3 regions of the Thioclava sp. F1Mire-8 genome follow, and region 3 is predicted to be linked to each of the others. Evidence: riboswitches for the same ligand, from Rfam matches in the RefSeq annotation. Region 3 holds a riboswitch; each other region holds the start of a gene.
What was found. Region 3 has a riboswitch for thiamine pyrophosphate ahead of thiC (phosphomethylpyrimidine synthase ThiC). Riboswitches for the same ligand answer to the same signal wherever they lie in the genome.

Region 1: it holds a riboswitch for thiamine pyrophosphate, as region 3 does, so the genes downstream of both, thiB (thiamine ABC transporter substrate binding subunit) here and thiC (phosphomethylpyrimidine synthase ThiC) in region 3, are expected to answer to the same signal.
Region 2: it holds a riboswitch for thiamine pyrophosphate, as region 3 does, so the genes downstream of both, thiM (hydroxyethylthiazole kinase) here and thiC (phosphomethylpyrimidine synthase ThiC) in region 3, are expected to answer to the same signal.

Annotation. Positions count from the first base shown of each region.
Region 1 is NZ_NBNY01000004.1:140,862-145,804, forward strand. It holds gene B6V75_RS14300 (hypothetical protein) at 1-389, shown strand, start outside; gene B6V75_RS14305 (DUF4139 domain-containing protein) at 421-2,022, opposite strand; TPP riboswitch at 2,196-2,302, shown strand; gene thiB (thiamine ABC transporter substrate binding subunit) at 2,339-3,331, shown strand; gene B6V75_RS14315 (thiamine/thiamine pyrophosphate ABC transporter permease ThiP) at 3,307-4,869, shown strand; gene B6V75_RS14320 (ATP-binding cassette domain-containing protein) at 4,853-4,943, shown strand, end outside.
Region 2 is NZ_NBNY01000001.1:1,634,631-1,639,573, forward strand. It holds gene tenA (thiaminase II) at 1-493, opposite strand, end outside; gene thiD (bifunctional hydroxymethylpyrimidine kinase/phosphomethylpyrimidine kinase) at 490-1,293, opposite strand; gene thiE (thiamine phosphate synthase) at 1,290-1,904, opposite strand; gene thiM (hydroxyethylthiazole kinase) at 1,901-2,689, opposite strand; TPP riboswitch at 2,750-2,844, opposite strand; gene B6V75_RS07555 (cytochrome c) at 3,155-3,610, shown strand; gene B6V75_RS07560 (PQQ-binding-like beta-propeller repeat protein) at 3,654-4,943, shown strand, end outside.
Region 3 is NZ_NBNY01000007.1:18,158-23,100, reverse strand. It holds gene B6V75_RS17865 (S8 family peptidase) at 1-1,404, shown strand, start outside; TPP riboswitch at 1,488-1,608, shown strand; gene thiC (phosphomethylpyrimidine synthase ThiC) at 1,723-3,519, shown strand; gene B6V75_RS17855 (FAD-dependent oxidoreductase) at 3,516-4,484, shown strand; gene thiS (sulfur carrier protein ThiS) at 4,453-4,650, shown strand; gene B6V75_RS17845 (thiazole synthase) at 4,652-4,943, shown strand, end outside.

The DNA.
Region 1 (4,943 bases), on a different contig from region 3:
TGGGTCTGCATGCCTGGCCGACGAACCGCTTCCTGTTGCTGCTCGACGAGATCGGGCCGAGCCTGACGGAGTTGGTGCTGCGCTTCGCCGCGCCGTTTCCGGGGGACGATGGCGGCCGCACCAAGATCGTCGGCGCGAGGTCTGGGCAGGGCGCGGCGGAAACGATGACGGCACAGGCTGCCGCCGCCGAGTATGCCGCGGCGCAGGCGGCGGGGGCGCAAGCCGTGCCGGAGGAGAAGGCGGCCAAGGCGACCGAAAAGACCGGCGGTGCAGAGACACAGCCCCCAGAGGCGGCGAAGGCCGAACCGCCCGCGCGCGGGTTCCTGCGCCTGTCGCCAGCGTTGCTCGCGAAACTGCGGGCTGCGGCGAACCCGCGAAACGCAGCCTGATCGCGCGCGGAGGCCTTTGCGTTACGCTGACCTAGCGCAGCACCTTGTCGGTGGGCCAACTCAGCGTGGTCTCGGTGCGGATCGTCTTGGTCTCGTCCGCGCCCAGATCGAAGCGCCATGCGAGCACGCCGCGGCGATGGTCGTAATCGGTCTCGCTCGCGGGCGGGGTCGCCTTGGTAGTGATTTTCAGGTCTTCCTGTTCGGAATAGGGTACCCGGTCGATCACCCGCATCGGCCAGCCTTTGTCCGTCAGGTTCTTCACCTCGATCTCGACGACTTCGCGGCGCTCGTTCGACTTGGAAATGAAGCCGCTATCGCCCTCCATCGTGTCGGGCATGCGGCGGTCCACGCGAATGCCCTCGATCGGCCCGAAGCCCAGCGTCAGGTCATCCCCTGCCGCCACCATCGGCAGATGCGACTGGCCGACCAGCGCGCCATCGGCATAGAGGTTCGCGGGGCCGGGCAACAGGATCTCGCCGGTCTCGTTCTTGCCCTCGGCCACGCGATAGGCCTGCGGATCGGTCAGCGGGGCGGCTTCGGCGAAGACCTCCATCGGGAGGGTCTTGGAATCGAGGCTCAGGCGGAGATCGTCGACCCCGTCGCGCAGATCGACCGCGCTCGGGTAATGGTAGGTCACCGTTTCGCCCTGCATCTGAAGATCGGCGCGGTCGCTGATCGCTGCTTCCGCCATCGGCGCGGCGGCGCCATCCGATGCCGCGAGGGAGCGCTTCATCGGCACCGGTGCGGGCGGCGCATCCGGGTCGCCGATGTGCGCGAGGCGCGGATAGACTTCGCCCGGCTCTGCGCGCCCGCCGGGGCGAGCGGTCGAGAGCGTCAGGTCGACGTTACGCCAGTCCTCGCCGGTGGCCTGATGGACCGAGACGAAGCGCTCCATATCCACCGCGCCCTTGTCTCGGTCGAGCCGCAGATCATAGGAGGGCTCCCACCCGGCATTGTTAACGTAAGAGGTGATCGTCAGCCTGCCCGAGCCCTGCACCTTCGCGCTGAGCATCTCTCGATCTTTCGCCGGGTTCAGCAGCGCATCGAGCGCCGCTCGCGCCTGCTTCACCGCCTCTTTCGCGGGGTCGAGCGCGGCTTCCGCGCGGCGCGCTTCCGCTTCGGCGGCGATTGCGCGTTCGGTGGCCGAGAGAATCTGATCCTCCACCATCTGCGCCAGCGCGCGCAGCTGTTCGGGCGCGGTGACCTGCGAGTCGGTGTTCTTGAGATATGTGATCTGGTCGCGCGCGGCCTGCGCCTTGGCGCGGATCACGGCCACCGCGTCTTCCTTTTCCGCAAGGGCTTCCTTTGCAGAGGCCAGCCGGTCACGCGCAGCCTTCACCGCCGCGCTTTCGGTTCCGCTGGTCGCCGGCGCGCGCCCTGAGATCAGGCTCACCGCGCCGATCTGCACACCGTCACCCGACACCCGCAGCGTCGAGATGTCGGTGCCTTCGGGAAACCCCGGAACCAGCAGGTCATGGCTGCCCTCGGGCGCCTTCACCTCCACCTGCCGCACCACCTGCGCGCCCTGCGGAAAGAGCGTCACGGCCGTGATCTTGCCCGGCACCTCGATCGTGTCGGCCAAGGCGGGCAGGGCGGTCGCGGTCATAAGGGCCGCCGTGAGGGTAATGCGCATCGGTTCCTCCCAAATCCGTTCCGGATCGAGCCTGCGTCGCCCCGCGCGCAGTTGCAAGCCATTGAAATCCGGCGCGGGTCGTCACTGGCGGGAACTCGCCAGAGCGTCCGGGCGCGGATCAGGGGCGCGGTGCCTACTTGCCCTTGCGTCCGAAGCCCCGCGCGCTTAGGTTGCGCCCTACCTCGGGGTGCCAGCGCAAGGCTGGCTGAGATGCGATCCGCGCGAACCCGTTGAACCTGAACCGGTTAAGACCGGCGGAGGGAAGGTAGCCGGATAGTCCGGCCCCACTCCGCCCGGCAAGCCCAAGGAGTGAGGCATGAAAACCCACCTGATGCTTGCGGGAGCCCTGAGCCTGATCGCCACGATGGCGGCGGCCGAGGACAAGCCCGTGCTCACCGTCTATGCGCCTGATTATTTCACGAGCGAATGGGGCCCCGGCCCCGCGATCGAGAAGGGGTTCGAGGCGACCTGCGATTGCGATCTGAAATTCGTGTCGGGCGATGTGCTGCCGCGCATCCTGCTCGAAGGCGACAAGACCTCCGCCGATGTCGCGATCGGTCTGAACACCGACGTGACCGCGAAGGCGCGCGCCACCGGCCTGTTCGCCCCGCATAACGAAGACACCTCCGACCTGACCATGCCGGTCAAGTGGAACGATCCGATCTTTCTGCCCTTCGACTGGTCTGAACTGGCCTTCGTCTATGACAAGACCAAGCTGAAGAACCCGCCCACGAGCTTCCAGGACCTGCTGGATGCGCCCGACGACGCCTACAAGATCGTCATCGAGGATCCGCGCAGTTCGGTCGCGGGTCTGTCGTTGCTGCTCTGGGTGAAGGACATCTATGGCGACAAGGCCGAAGAGGCGTGGACGAAGATCGCGCCCAAGGTACTGACCGTGACCCCGGGCTGGTCGGAAGCCTACGGCATGTTCACCGATGGCGAGGCGGATATGGTACTGAGCTATGTCACCTCGCCCGCCTATCACATCATGGCCGAGGACGACGACTCCAAGGCCGCCGCGATCTTCCCCGAGGGGCATTACTTCACCCCCGAACTGGTCGCGCAGCTCAAGACCTCGAAACATCCCGAACTGGCGCAGAAATTCATGGATTACGTGCTCAGCCCCGATTTCCAAGGCATGATCGCGACGGCGAACTGGTCCTTCCCGGCGAAACTGCCCCACGATCAGCTGCCGGAAGTGTTCCAGAAACTCCCGATGCCCGACAAGACGCTCTATCTGGGTGAGGCCGAGGCCGAGAAACTGCGCGGTCCGGCGCTGGACGAATGGCAACGCGCCTTCTCCAGATAAGAGGCACGCCCATCTGGGCGGTGCTGGCGGGTGCGGCTTTGGCCGCGCTTGTCCTTGGCACTTTGGCGGCAGTGGCGCTCCGGGCAGGCGGGCTGACCGGCTTGCGCGAAACCGATCTCGCCGCGATCCGCTTCACGCTCTGGCAGGCGGCGGCCTCGGCGCTGATCTCCTGCGCGCTGGCGTTGCCGGTCGCCCGTGCGCTGCATAGCCGCCGCTTCGCCGGGCGCGGACTGCTGATTTCGCTCCTGGGGGCTCCCTTCATCCTGCCGGTGATCGTCGCGGTCTTCGGGCTGATCGCGGTCTTCGGGCGGCGCGGGCTGGTCAATGCGGCCCTCGCCCCGCTCGGCATCGATCCGATTTCGATCTACGGCGCGGAGGGCGTCATCGTGGCCCATGTTTTCTTCAACCTGCCGCTTGCGACCCGGATGATCCTGCACGGCTGGGAGGCGATCCCGGCCGAGCGGTTTCGCCTTGCCGCGACCCTCGGCTTCGGCCCTGCGGAGGTCACGCGTCACCTCGAACGTCCGATGCTGCGCAGCGTGCTGCCCGGGGCGTTCCTTGCGATCTTCCTCGTCTGCCTGACGTCCTTCGCGGTGGCCCTGACCCTTGGCGGCGGGCCGCGCGCGACCACGGTGGAGCTGGCGATCTATCAGGCCTTCCGCTTCGATTTCGACATGGGCCGCGCGGCGAGCCTTGCGCTGGTGCAGGTCGCGATCTCGGTCGCGGCGCTGCTGATCGCGGCGCGCGCCACCCTGCCGTCGAGTTTCGGCGCGGGGCATGATCGCCGCGCCGCGCCGATCCCGCAGCTGTCCGGCGGGATGGGGCGTGCGCTCTTCGACGCGCTCGCGATCGGGCTCGCAAGCGCCTTCCTTCTGCTTCCCATCGGCACCGTTTTCGCCCGGGGCATTCCGGCGGTGGCCAACCTGCCCGAGATGGTCTGGCCCGCGACGCTGACCTCTTTGGTGATCGCGCTGCTCTCCACGGTTGTGACGCTCGCCATCGCCCTGCCGCTCGCACTGGTGGCGACCCGGCAGCGCTGGGCGGAGATCGCGGCGATGCTGCCGATGACAGCGTCGAGCCTCGTGATGGGCACCGGCGCCTTCCTGATCGCGCGGCCCTTCGTGAACCCGACGAGCCTCGCGCTGCCAATGGTGCTGCTCACCAACGCCGCGCTTTCGGTGCCTTTCGCGACCCGCATCCTGATGCCCGAGATCCGCACGCTGCAGGCCGATTACGACCGGCTCGCCGCCTCGCTCGGGCTGCGCGGCATTGCCCGGCTTCGTCTGCTGACGGTTCCGCGCCTTGCCCGGCCGCTGGGGTTCTCGGCGGGGCTGGCCGCGGCCTTCTCGATGGGCGATCTGGGCGTCATCACGCTGTTCTCGGATGGCCAGACCCGCACCCTTCCGCTGGCGCTTTTCCAGCTCATGGGCTCTTATCGCATGGATCAGGCGGCGGGCGCTGCGAGCCTGCTGCTGATCCTCACTTTCGCGCTCTTCTGGGCGCTCGACCGCGCGGGGCATTATGCTGACCCTCGATAAGCTTCTGATCGAACAGGGCGATTTCCGCCTCGAAGCCGATTTCACAATCCCGGCCGGCGCGCGGGTCGCGCTGA
Region 2 (4,943 bases), on a different contig from region 3:
CGGAATAGGTCGCGATCCAGGCCGCATAGGGATTTTCAGCGCCGTTGACCTGCGCGATCTCCCGACCGATATCGCGATAGATCCAGAAACATGGCAGCAAGGCCGCCACCGCTTCGGAAAAATCGCCGATCGCAGCGCGGCGCAGCAGAAAAGAGACATAATGATCGCAGGCCGCCGAAGGCTCGATCCGCGCGAAATCTTCCGCCGAGACGCCGAACAGCCCCATGTAATGCGCGTGCAATTCGCGCTCGACGGCGATCGCTCCAGCCGCTGATCCCGCAAGCTGCGCCACGGTCGGGGCATCCGGGGCTTTGGCGGCGGCCAGCGCGAGCGCGCGGGCGAAGCCTTCGAGGTAATGTGCGTCCTGAATGATGTAGCCCTGGAAGGTTTCCCGATCGAGGCTTCCCTCTGCCAGTTCGCGATTGAAAGGCATGTCATGGATTTGGCGGCGCAGCGGCGCGGTCGCCTGCGCGAGGTCTTGGGCGAAGCTCACTTCTTCTTCTCCTGGAATGCGTGGAAATGGTGCACCGGCCCGTGCCCCGACCCGACAGTCAGCCGATCAGCTGCCGCAATCGCCGCGCTCAGATACGCCTTCGCGCGCTGGGTGGCCTCCGCGAGCGGCACCCCTGCCCCGAGCCAAGTCGCCAGCGCCGAGGACAGGGTACAGCCTGTCCCGTGCGTGTTGCGCGTCGCTATGCGCGGTGCGTCAAGCCAGAGCTCTTCCTGCGCCGTGACCAGCAGATCCGGGCTTTGGTCGCCTTGCAGATGGCCGCCCTTCAGCAGCACCGCACGCGGCCCGATCTCGCGCAGCGCATGGGCTTGATCGCGCATTTCATCAAGCGTCGTCGCCTCGGCGCAGCCCAGAAGATCGGCGGCCTCGGGCAGGTTCGGCGTGATCAGATCGGCCCGGGGCAGCAGGCTGTGCAGCGCGGTCACCGCCGCCTCTGCCAGCAGCCGATCGCCGCCTTTCGCGACCATCACCGGATCGAGCACTACCGGACAGTCGAGCCCGGTCAGCCTCTCGGCCACAGTCTCGATGATCGCGGCATCGCCCAGCATTCCGATCTTGATCGCGTCGATACGAACGTCTTCGCGCAGCGATGCCAACTGAGTTGCGATCAGCGCCGTGTCGCACAGGCTCACCGCCTGCACGCCGCGCGTGTTCTGGGCGGTCAGCGCGGTAATCACGCTCATCGCGTAGCCACCATTGGCGGAGATGGCCTTGATATCGGCCTGAATGCCCGCCCCGCCCGATGGGTCGGAACCCGCGATGGTGAGAATATTGGGGATCATGTGTCGCTCCATGCGTTGCGCAGGGTTCGGGTGGCGCGCGCCATGTCAGGGGCACGCGAGATGGCGGAAATCACTGCGAGACCGGCACCGCCCGCCGCGCGGATTGCGGGCGCGTCAGTGGCAGTGATCCCGCCGATCGCGAGGCAGGGAAGATCGGTGCGCGAGACGATCCGGGCAAAGCCTGAATGGCCGATCGGGGCGGCATGGTCGGGCTTCGAGCCGGTCGCATGGATCGGACCGACGCCGAGATAATCGATGCCGGGAGGAACGGCGGCGATCTGCGCCTCGGTCTCGATCGAGAGGCCTAGGAGCATGTCGGGCCCGATCCGGCGGCGGATCGCGGCGGGGTCGCCATCGCTCTGGCCGATATGCAGCCCGGCGGCCCCAATCTCGATGGCCACCGCGACCCTATCGTTCACGATCAGCGGCACGTCATAGGGGGCAAGCGCTTCGACCAGCGTCCGGGCCAGCGCGGCGAATTCCGCATCGGGGAGCGTCTTGTCGCGCAGCTGCACCCAGCCCGCGCCGCCCTCAGCCGCAGCGATAGCCTGCGCGACCACGGGCTGCGGGGCGGCCGGGTCGGTGACGAAACAGATGGACGGGATCATCATGCGGATTCGATCCGAGCTCCGGCGCTCAGCGCCTCGGCGTCGATCGCATAGAGCGCATCGAGGAACGCGACCTGAAAGCTTCCCGGGCCTGAGGCACTCGCCCCGGCGCTCTCCCCGGCGAGCCCGAAATAAGCCAGCGCCGCGACGACCGCCTCGAAGCGAGGCTGTCCTGCGAGAAACGCAGCCACCAGACCGGTCAGCGAACAGCCCAAAGCGGTCACGCGCGGCATCATCGCATGGCCATTGGCGACCCGCGCAGCGCGCTCCCCATCCGTCACAAAATCGACCGCGCCGGTCACCGCAACCACGGCCCCGCTCATCCGGGCCAAGGCCCGTGCGGCGCCTTCCGCGGTCTCGACACTCTCAGTGGAATCCGCCCCTTTCCCCGCGCCAGCCTCGCCCGCAAGCGCAAGGATCTCCGACGCGTTGCCGCGGATTGCCGTCGGGCGCAGTTCCACGAGCCGCGCACCGAGCGCACGCCGATAATCCGTCGCGCCGACCGCGACAGGGTCTAGCACCCACGGGGTTCCCTGCGCGCTCGCGACCTTGGCCGCCGCCGCCATCGCCTCCGCCCAGGGCGGCGACACCGTGCCGATATTGATGCTGAGCGCCTGCGCGAGTCCGGCGAACTCGGCCGCCTCCTCGCGCGCATGCACCATCGCGGGCGAGGCGCCGGAGGCGAGCAGAACATTCGCCATCACGTTCATCGCGACGTAATTGGTGATGTTGTGAACGAGCGGCGCGGTCTGCCGCATCGCCGCGAGATATTGTCCGGGATCTTCCATCGCTCTCTCCTTGGCTGCGGGCATCAGGAGAAGTGCGAGGGGCAAAGGCGGGAACGCGCCTGACCGTCTCACGCGCCTCCCTCCGCCGGCATTATCCGGTTCAGGTTCTAAGGGTTCGTCTCAGCCCGGTTGCCCGAGCGCCCCTGTCGCTTCGCTCCGAGAGGTGACAGCCTTCGCGCCGCCCGTCAAGCCGGGTCAGACGAGGCGCCCACAGCTTCGCCGCGATCAGCATCCAGCGCATATCCTTGAACGGCGGAACCATTCTGGTCGCCGTCATATGTCAGGCCGGAAAGAGCGAAGATACCGGCGTCGTTTTCGGATCCGCTTTCCCATCCGAAACATGCTCGGTGCAGACCCGTCTGCCTGATGCCCGCAAAGCAGAATGGAACAAAGGCACCTTGCATCCGTTGGGGAACCATATCCCCCACCGCTCCGTCCCAGCATTATTGAGCGAGGTTTTTTAGCATGAGACGTCTAGACACGCATTCCGGAACGGCCCTGACCGGCCTCGTTACCGCCCTTGTCCTCTGCGCGAGCGCAGCCTACCCGGGCTCTTCGGACCAGCAGGCCCTTTTCACATCCAAGCAGGCATCGTCAGGCCACGACGTGTACAAGAAGCACTGCGCCGATTGTCATGGCAGCGATCTGATGGGGGATGCAGGCCCGGCACTGGCGGGCAAGAAATTCGCCGACAGCCTCGATTACAGCGGCATGACCGGCAAGCAACTATACGACTTCATCGCGAAGCACATGCCCAAGGATGACCCGGGCGAGCTGACCGACAAGCAGTATCTCCAGACATTCGCCTATCTGCTTTGCAAGAACGGTTTCAAACCCGGGGACAGCGCGATCGACCAGAAAGCGATCGATGCGATGGACCTGCAGCCGTTGCCGGACTCGTCGCAGTCATCCTGCGACTGACCCGACCGCCGCGGCTGATCATTTCAAGAGAGGAGGACCGAACATGGCACATTTGCCACCATTCACCGCGACCTCGCGAGGCGCCGTCCGACCTCTGATCCTGTCCGTATGCGTGGCGGCCCTGCCGGCACTTGCGCACGCGAAGCAGAGTGACGAGATCCAGGGCACGAGCGACACGAACCGCGCCCAGATGAAGGAGCTTCCCGCTTCGGCGAATGTCGCTGTCGACGACAACGCGATGCGATCCGCCAAGGACAACAAGTCCGATTGGTTGCTGCATGGCCGGAGCTACAGCAACCAGCGCTATTCGCCACTCGACCAGATCACGACGGACAATATCGACAAGCTGCACCCGGTTGCCTTGGTGCAGACCGGAAAGGTCGCCAGCTTCGAGACCACGCCGATCGTCGTCGATGGCGTGATGTATATCTCGACACCGATGGTCGATAACGAGATGACGGTCATGGCCGTCGATGCCGCAACCGGCGAGACGTATTGGAGCACGACCTATGACGTCTCGCAGGTCAAGACCTGCTGCGGCCCGGTGAACCGGGGCGTGGCCGTGGGTTACGGTAAGGTCTACATTGCGACGCTCGACGCCAATCTTCTCGCGCTCGACGCGAAGACAGGCAAAAAGGTGTGGAAGACCAATCTCGCAGACCCGCAAGCGGGGTTCTCGGAAACGATGGCGCCGCAAATCTATGACGGCAAGGTGATCGTCGGCAGTTCCGGCGGCGAATGGCCGATCCGCGGCTTCGTTGCCGCGATCGATGCGAAGTCGGGCGAGGAGGTGTGGCGCTGGCACGCGACGGATCCCGACACGTTCGAAGGCGACTCGTGGAAGTCCGGTGGCGGCATGGTCTGGACGACCCCCGCAATCGATCCGGAGCGAAACATGGTGATCTTCAGCACCGGCAATCCGAACCCCGACCTCGACGGCTCTAGCCGCAAAGGCGACAACCTCTATACCGACTCGATCGTCGCGCTCGATGCCGATACCGGCAAGCGCAAATGGCACTATCAGGAGGTCAAGCACGACGTCTGGGATTACGATGCCGTCAGCAATGTCGTGCTCTTCGACGCCAAGGACTCCAACGGCAACGTCGTTCCCGCTGCGGGCGAGGCCGGCAAGGTCGGCTGGCTCTATGTGGTGAACCGCGAAACCGGCGATCTGATCCGCAAGTCGGACCCGCTCGTGAAGATGTCGGACAACATGTTCACGCCGCCGACCAAGGACGGGGTTAAGATTCTGCCGGGCGCCAATGGCGGCGCGGAATGGTCGCCGCCGGCCTACTCGCCGGAGACCAACCTGTTCTACGTCATGGAAATGAAC
Region 3 (4,943 bases):
GACGGCTCGATCCTCGGCGTCGTGGCCGTCGACAGCAACCATCAGATCGCGAGCTTTTCCAACCGCTGCGGCGAGGCGATGAATTACTGCCTCGCGTCGCCCGGCGTGAACATCCTCTCGACCTATCCGAGCGATCTCGGCGGCGATTACGCCTACATGAGCGGGACTTCCATGGCGACGCCCTATGTCACCGGCGCGGTCGCGGTGCTCAAGAGCGAATTCCCCGAGCTGACAGGTCAGCAAATCGTGCAGATCCTCGAGAACAGTGCGACCGATCTCGGCGCGGTCGGCATCGACCGGGTTTATGGCTGGGGAGAGCTCAATCTGCGGCAGGCACAGGCACCTGCCGGGACGCTGAAAGTCGAGACGACCAGCTCTCTCGACGGCCCCTCCGTGCCCGCCGCCCTAAGCGCGATCAGCGCAAGCCGCGGCGTGGCCGGGGCCCTGCGCGCGACGCTCTCCAACCAGCGAATGATCGTCACCGATGCCTATGATCGGGGCTATCATGTGCCGACCAGCAGCTTCGTGGCGGATTACGCGGATGCCAGCGCCGCCCGAGCCGCGACGGAAGCCTTCGCGATGGGACGGACGGATGCGATCAATCTGAGCGCGGGCACCGGCACCTTGTCACTGTCGCGCGGCGACGGTTCCGCGATTGCCGGAACAGGCTGGGTCGACAGCGCCGCGATGGCCGCGCCATACCTGAAATCTTTCGATGCCACATCCGCGCTGCATTACGAAATCGGCCTCGGCGGCGGGCTGTCGGCGTCGATTTCGCAGGCAGGCGGCGGGGCTGGCGATATCACCTCGCATTACATCGCCGGCTCGCTCAGTGCCCGGTTTGGCGCCGGCAAGCTCTCGATGACCGTCGGCAGCCTGCATGAAGGCGGCGGCTTCCTGGGAACCTCGGTGGGCGGCGCGTTCGGTGGCGGCCTGTCCAGCGATACCCGCTTCGTTCAGCTCGGCATGAACGTCGCCCTCGGTGACGGCACCTCTCTCGCGTTCACCGCGGCCAATGGCAGTTCGAACTTCTCCGGAGACGGTTTGCTTCGCTCTGGCAACGGGCTGCACTCGAACGCCTATGCCGTGGGCCTGAGCAAGACAGGGTTTCTGTCCGGCGATGATCGTGTCTCCATCGGGATTTCGACGCCGATCTCGCTTGCTTCGGGCAAGATGACGATGAGCGTGCCGACCGCCGTCGGGGCCGCCGTCGGAAACGCCCGCTCCGACAAGGTGGTGATGACGACCTCCTCGGTGAATATCGAAAGCGCAGCACCTCAGCCCGACCTTCAGTTCGGCTATTCGCGCACGGCGGGGATCGGTCGTCTCGGCGCGGGGCTTGTCTACGAACCCGGGAAGCGTTCAGCGATGGGGGTTTCGCTGGGATGGACGGCGCGCTTTTGAACCGCTGACGCCGGGCGCGCCGATCACGACCGCCGGATGTCGCGCGGACGCGCCTTGCCAGGTTCGCACTTCGCTCCTACAACAGGATCACGCAGGGGAGTCCCGCTTAGGGGACTGAGAGGCTGACAGGGTGAAAACCCGGTGACGCGACCCTTTGAACCTGACCCAGTTGATACTGGCGTAGGAAGCTAGGCGCGCAGACCGGGAAGAGTCTTTCTATCGTTGCGGGCCATGACAAAAGGCCGTTCGGCCTTTGGTTTCCCAAGCGTCTCTCAATTGGTGTCCTTTGAGATTGAATGCTTGAGGAGCACCGAAACGATGAACATCCCCAACCCCAAGATCACCACCGGTCCGCTGCCGGCGTCGCGCAAGATCTACGTCGAGGGCGCTTTGCATGAAGGTCTGCGCGTGCCGATGCGCGAGATCGCCGTGCACCCCACTGCCGGGGAAGCACCGCTGCCGGTCTATGACAGTTCGGGCCCTTACACCGACCCCGAGGTCACGACCGATATCAATGCCGGTCTCGCGCCGCTGCGCCGGGCATGGATCGAGGCGCGCGGCGATGTCGAGCGATATACCGGGCGCGATGTCCGGCCCGAGGATAACGGCTTTGCCGAAGGGGCGCGGCTGATGCCGGAATTCCCGGTCAGGCGGCAACCGTTGCGGGCCAAGGGCGACCGCGCGGTGACGCAGTTGGCCTATGCCCGCGCAGGCATCATCACGCCCGAGATGGAGTTCGTCGCGATCCGCGAGAACCAGCTGCGCGAGGCCGTAGGACCGCGCGACGGGCAGGACTGGGGCGCGAACCTGCCCGATTACGTGACGCCGGATTTCGTGCGCGACGAGATCGCCGCAGGCCGCGCGATCATCCCGGCCAATATCAACCACCCGGAATCCGAGCCGATGATTATCGGGCGCAATTTCCTCGTGAAGATCAACGCCAATATGGGCACTTCCGCCGTCACCTCCTCGATGGAGGAAGAGGTCGACAAGCTTGTCTGGGCGATCCGCTGGGGCGCCGACACGGTGATGGACCTCTCGACCGGGCGCAACATCCACAACACCCGCGAATGGATCGTCCGCAACAGCCCCGTGCCGATCGGGACCGTGCCGATCTATCAGGCGCTGGAGAAGGTGAACGGGATCGCCGAGGACCTGACATGGGAGGTCTTCCGCGACACGCTGATCGAACAGGCCGAGCAGGGCGTCGACTACTTCACGATCCATGCCGGGGTGCGTCTGCACATAGTGCCGATGACGGTGGAGCGCGTCACCGGGATCGTCAGCCGGGGCGGCTCGATCATGGCGAAATGGTGCCTGCATCACCACAAGGAGAGCTTCCTCTACGAGCATTTCGAAGAGATCTGCGACATCTGCCGGCGCTACGACGTCTCGTTCAGCCTCGGCGACGGGCTGCGTCCGGGATCGATCGCGGATGCCAACGACGCCGCGCAATTCGCCGAGCTGGAGACGCTGGGCGAACTGACGAAGATCGCCTGGGCGAAGGACTGTCAGGTGATGATCGAAGGCCCCGGTCACGTCGCGATGCACAAGATCAAGGAGAACATGGACAAGCAGCTGGAGTGCTGCCACGAAGCGCCGTTCTACACGCTCGGTCCGCTGACCACGGATATCGCGGCGGGTTACGACCACATCACCTCGGGGATCGGGGCGGCGATGATCGGTTGGTTCGGCTGCGCGATGCTGTGCTACGTCACGCCGAAGGAACATCTGGGCCTGCCCGACCGCGACGACGTGAAGACCGGCGTGATCACCTACAAGATCGCCGCCCATGCCGCCGATCTGGCCAAGGGGCTGCCCGGCGCGCAGCGGCGCGACGATGCGCTGAGCCGCGCGCGTTTCGAGTTCCGCTGGGAAGACCAGTTCAACCTCTCGCTCGACCCCGATACGGCGCGGGAATTCCACGACGAGACGATGCCGAAAGAGGCCCACAAGGTCGCGCATTTCTGCTCCATGTGCGGGCCGAAATTCTGCTCGATGCGGATTTCGCACGACATCCGCGCCGAGGCGCAGAAAGAGGGGATGGAGAGCATGGCCGCCAAGTTCCGCGAAGGCGGGGAGCTTTATGTGCCCCTCAAGGGGTCGGGCGAATGATCACCATCGCAGGCGGCGGCCTCGCGGGGCTGTCCTCGGCGCTCGAACTGGCGCGCGCCGGGGCTGCGGTGCGGGTCTTCGAGGCGGCAGAGGAGATCGGGGCGGGCAGTGTGTCGCGCTATGCGGGCGGGATGCTGGCGCCGTGGTGCGAAGCCGAAAGCGCCGAGGAGGCAGTGGTCACGCTGGGCGCGCGCGCGGCAGACTGGTGGGCCGAGATCACGCCGGTCACGCGGCGCGGCACGCTGGTCCTCGCCCCTCCGCGCGACAGTGCGGAACTGACGCGCTTCGCCCGCCGCACCTCCGGCCATCGCACGCTCGATCAGGCGGCGATCACCGAGATGGAGCCGTCCCTCGCGGGGCGGTTCGCACGCGGGCTGTATTTCGCGGAGGAGGCGCATCTCGACCCGCGCCGCGCGCTGCGCGATCTGGCGCGGGCCGCGCGTGACGCCGGGGTCGAGATCGTGTTGGGAACCCCGGCCCCCGCGCAGGTGGATCTCGGTTGCACCGGCTTTGCCGCCGACCTGCCTGACCTGCGCCCGGTGCGCGGCGAGATGGCCATCCTGCACTGCCCGGAGGTCGAGATCACCCGCACCCTGCGCCTGCTGCACCCGCGCATCCCGCTCTATCTCGTGCCGCGCGGGCAGGGCGTCTACATGATCGGCGCGACGATGATCGAAAGCGCCGCGACGCGCCCGATCACGCTGCGCTCGCTGACCGAAATGCTCAGCGCCGCTTTCACGCTGCATCCCGGCTTTGCCGAGGCGAGCGTGATCGAGACCGGGGCAGGGCTGCGCCCGGCCTATCCCGACAACCTGCCCCGCCTCGAGAGGCACGGCGGGACGCTTCATCTCAACGGGCTTTATCGCCACGGCTTCCTGCTTGCGCCTGCGATGGCGGCCCGTGTGACGCAACATTTCTTTCCGGAGGGCTCCGATGCAGATCATCGTCAACGCGAAACCGCATGAGATTGCCGCGCAGGACCTCGCAGCCGCGCTGGCAGAGCTGGGCTTTGCCAATCCCGCCGTCGCCACCGCGCTGAACGGACAGTTCGTGCCCCGGGCCAACCGCGCGGCGACGCGGCTCACCGAAGGCGACCGGCTCGAAGTGCTCGCGCCGATGCAGGGGGGCTGAGATGAAACTCTATGACACCGAACTCACCTCGGCGCTGCTTCTGGGCACGGCGCAATATCCCTCGCCCGCGATCCTGTGCGAGGCGATCCGCGCCAGCGGCTGCGAGGTCATCACCGTAAGCCTGCGCCGCGAGGCCACGGACGGCGCGGGCACGCAGTTCTGGGACATGCTGCGCGAGACCGGGATGCGGGTGCTTCCCAACACCGCGGGTTGCCATTCCGCGCAGGAGGCCGTCACCACCGCGCGGATGGCGCGCGAGGTCTTCGGCACCGATTGGATCAAGCTGGAGGTGA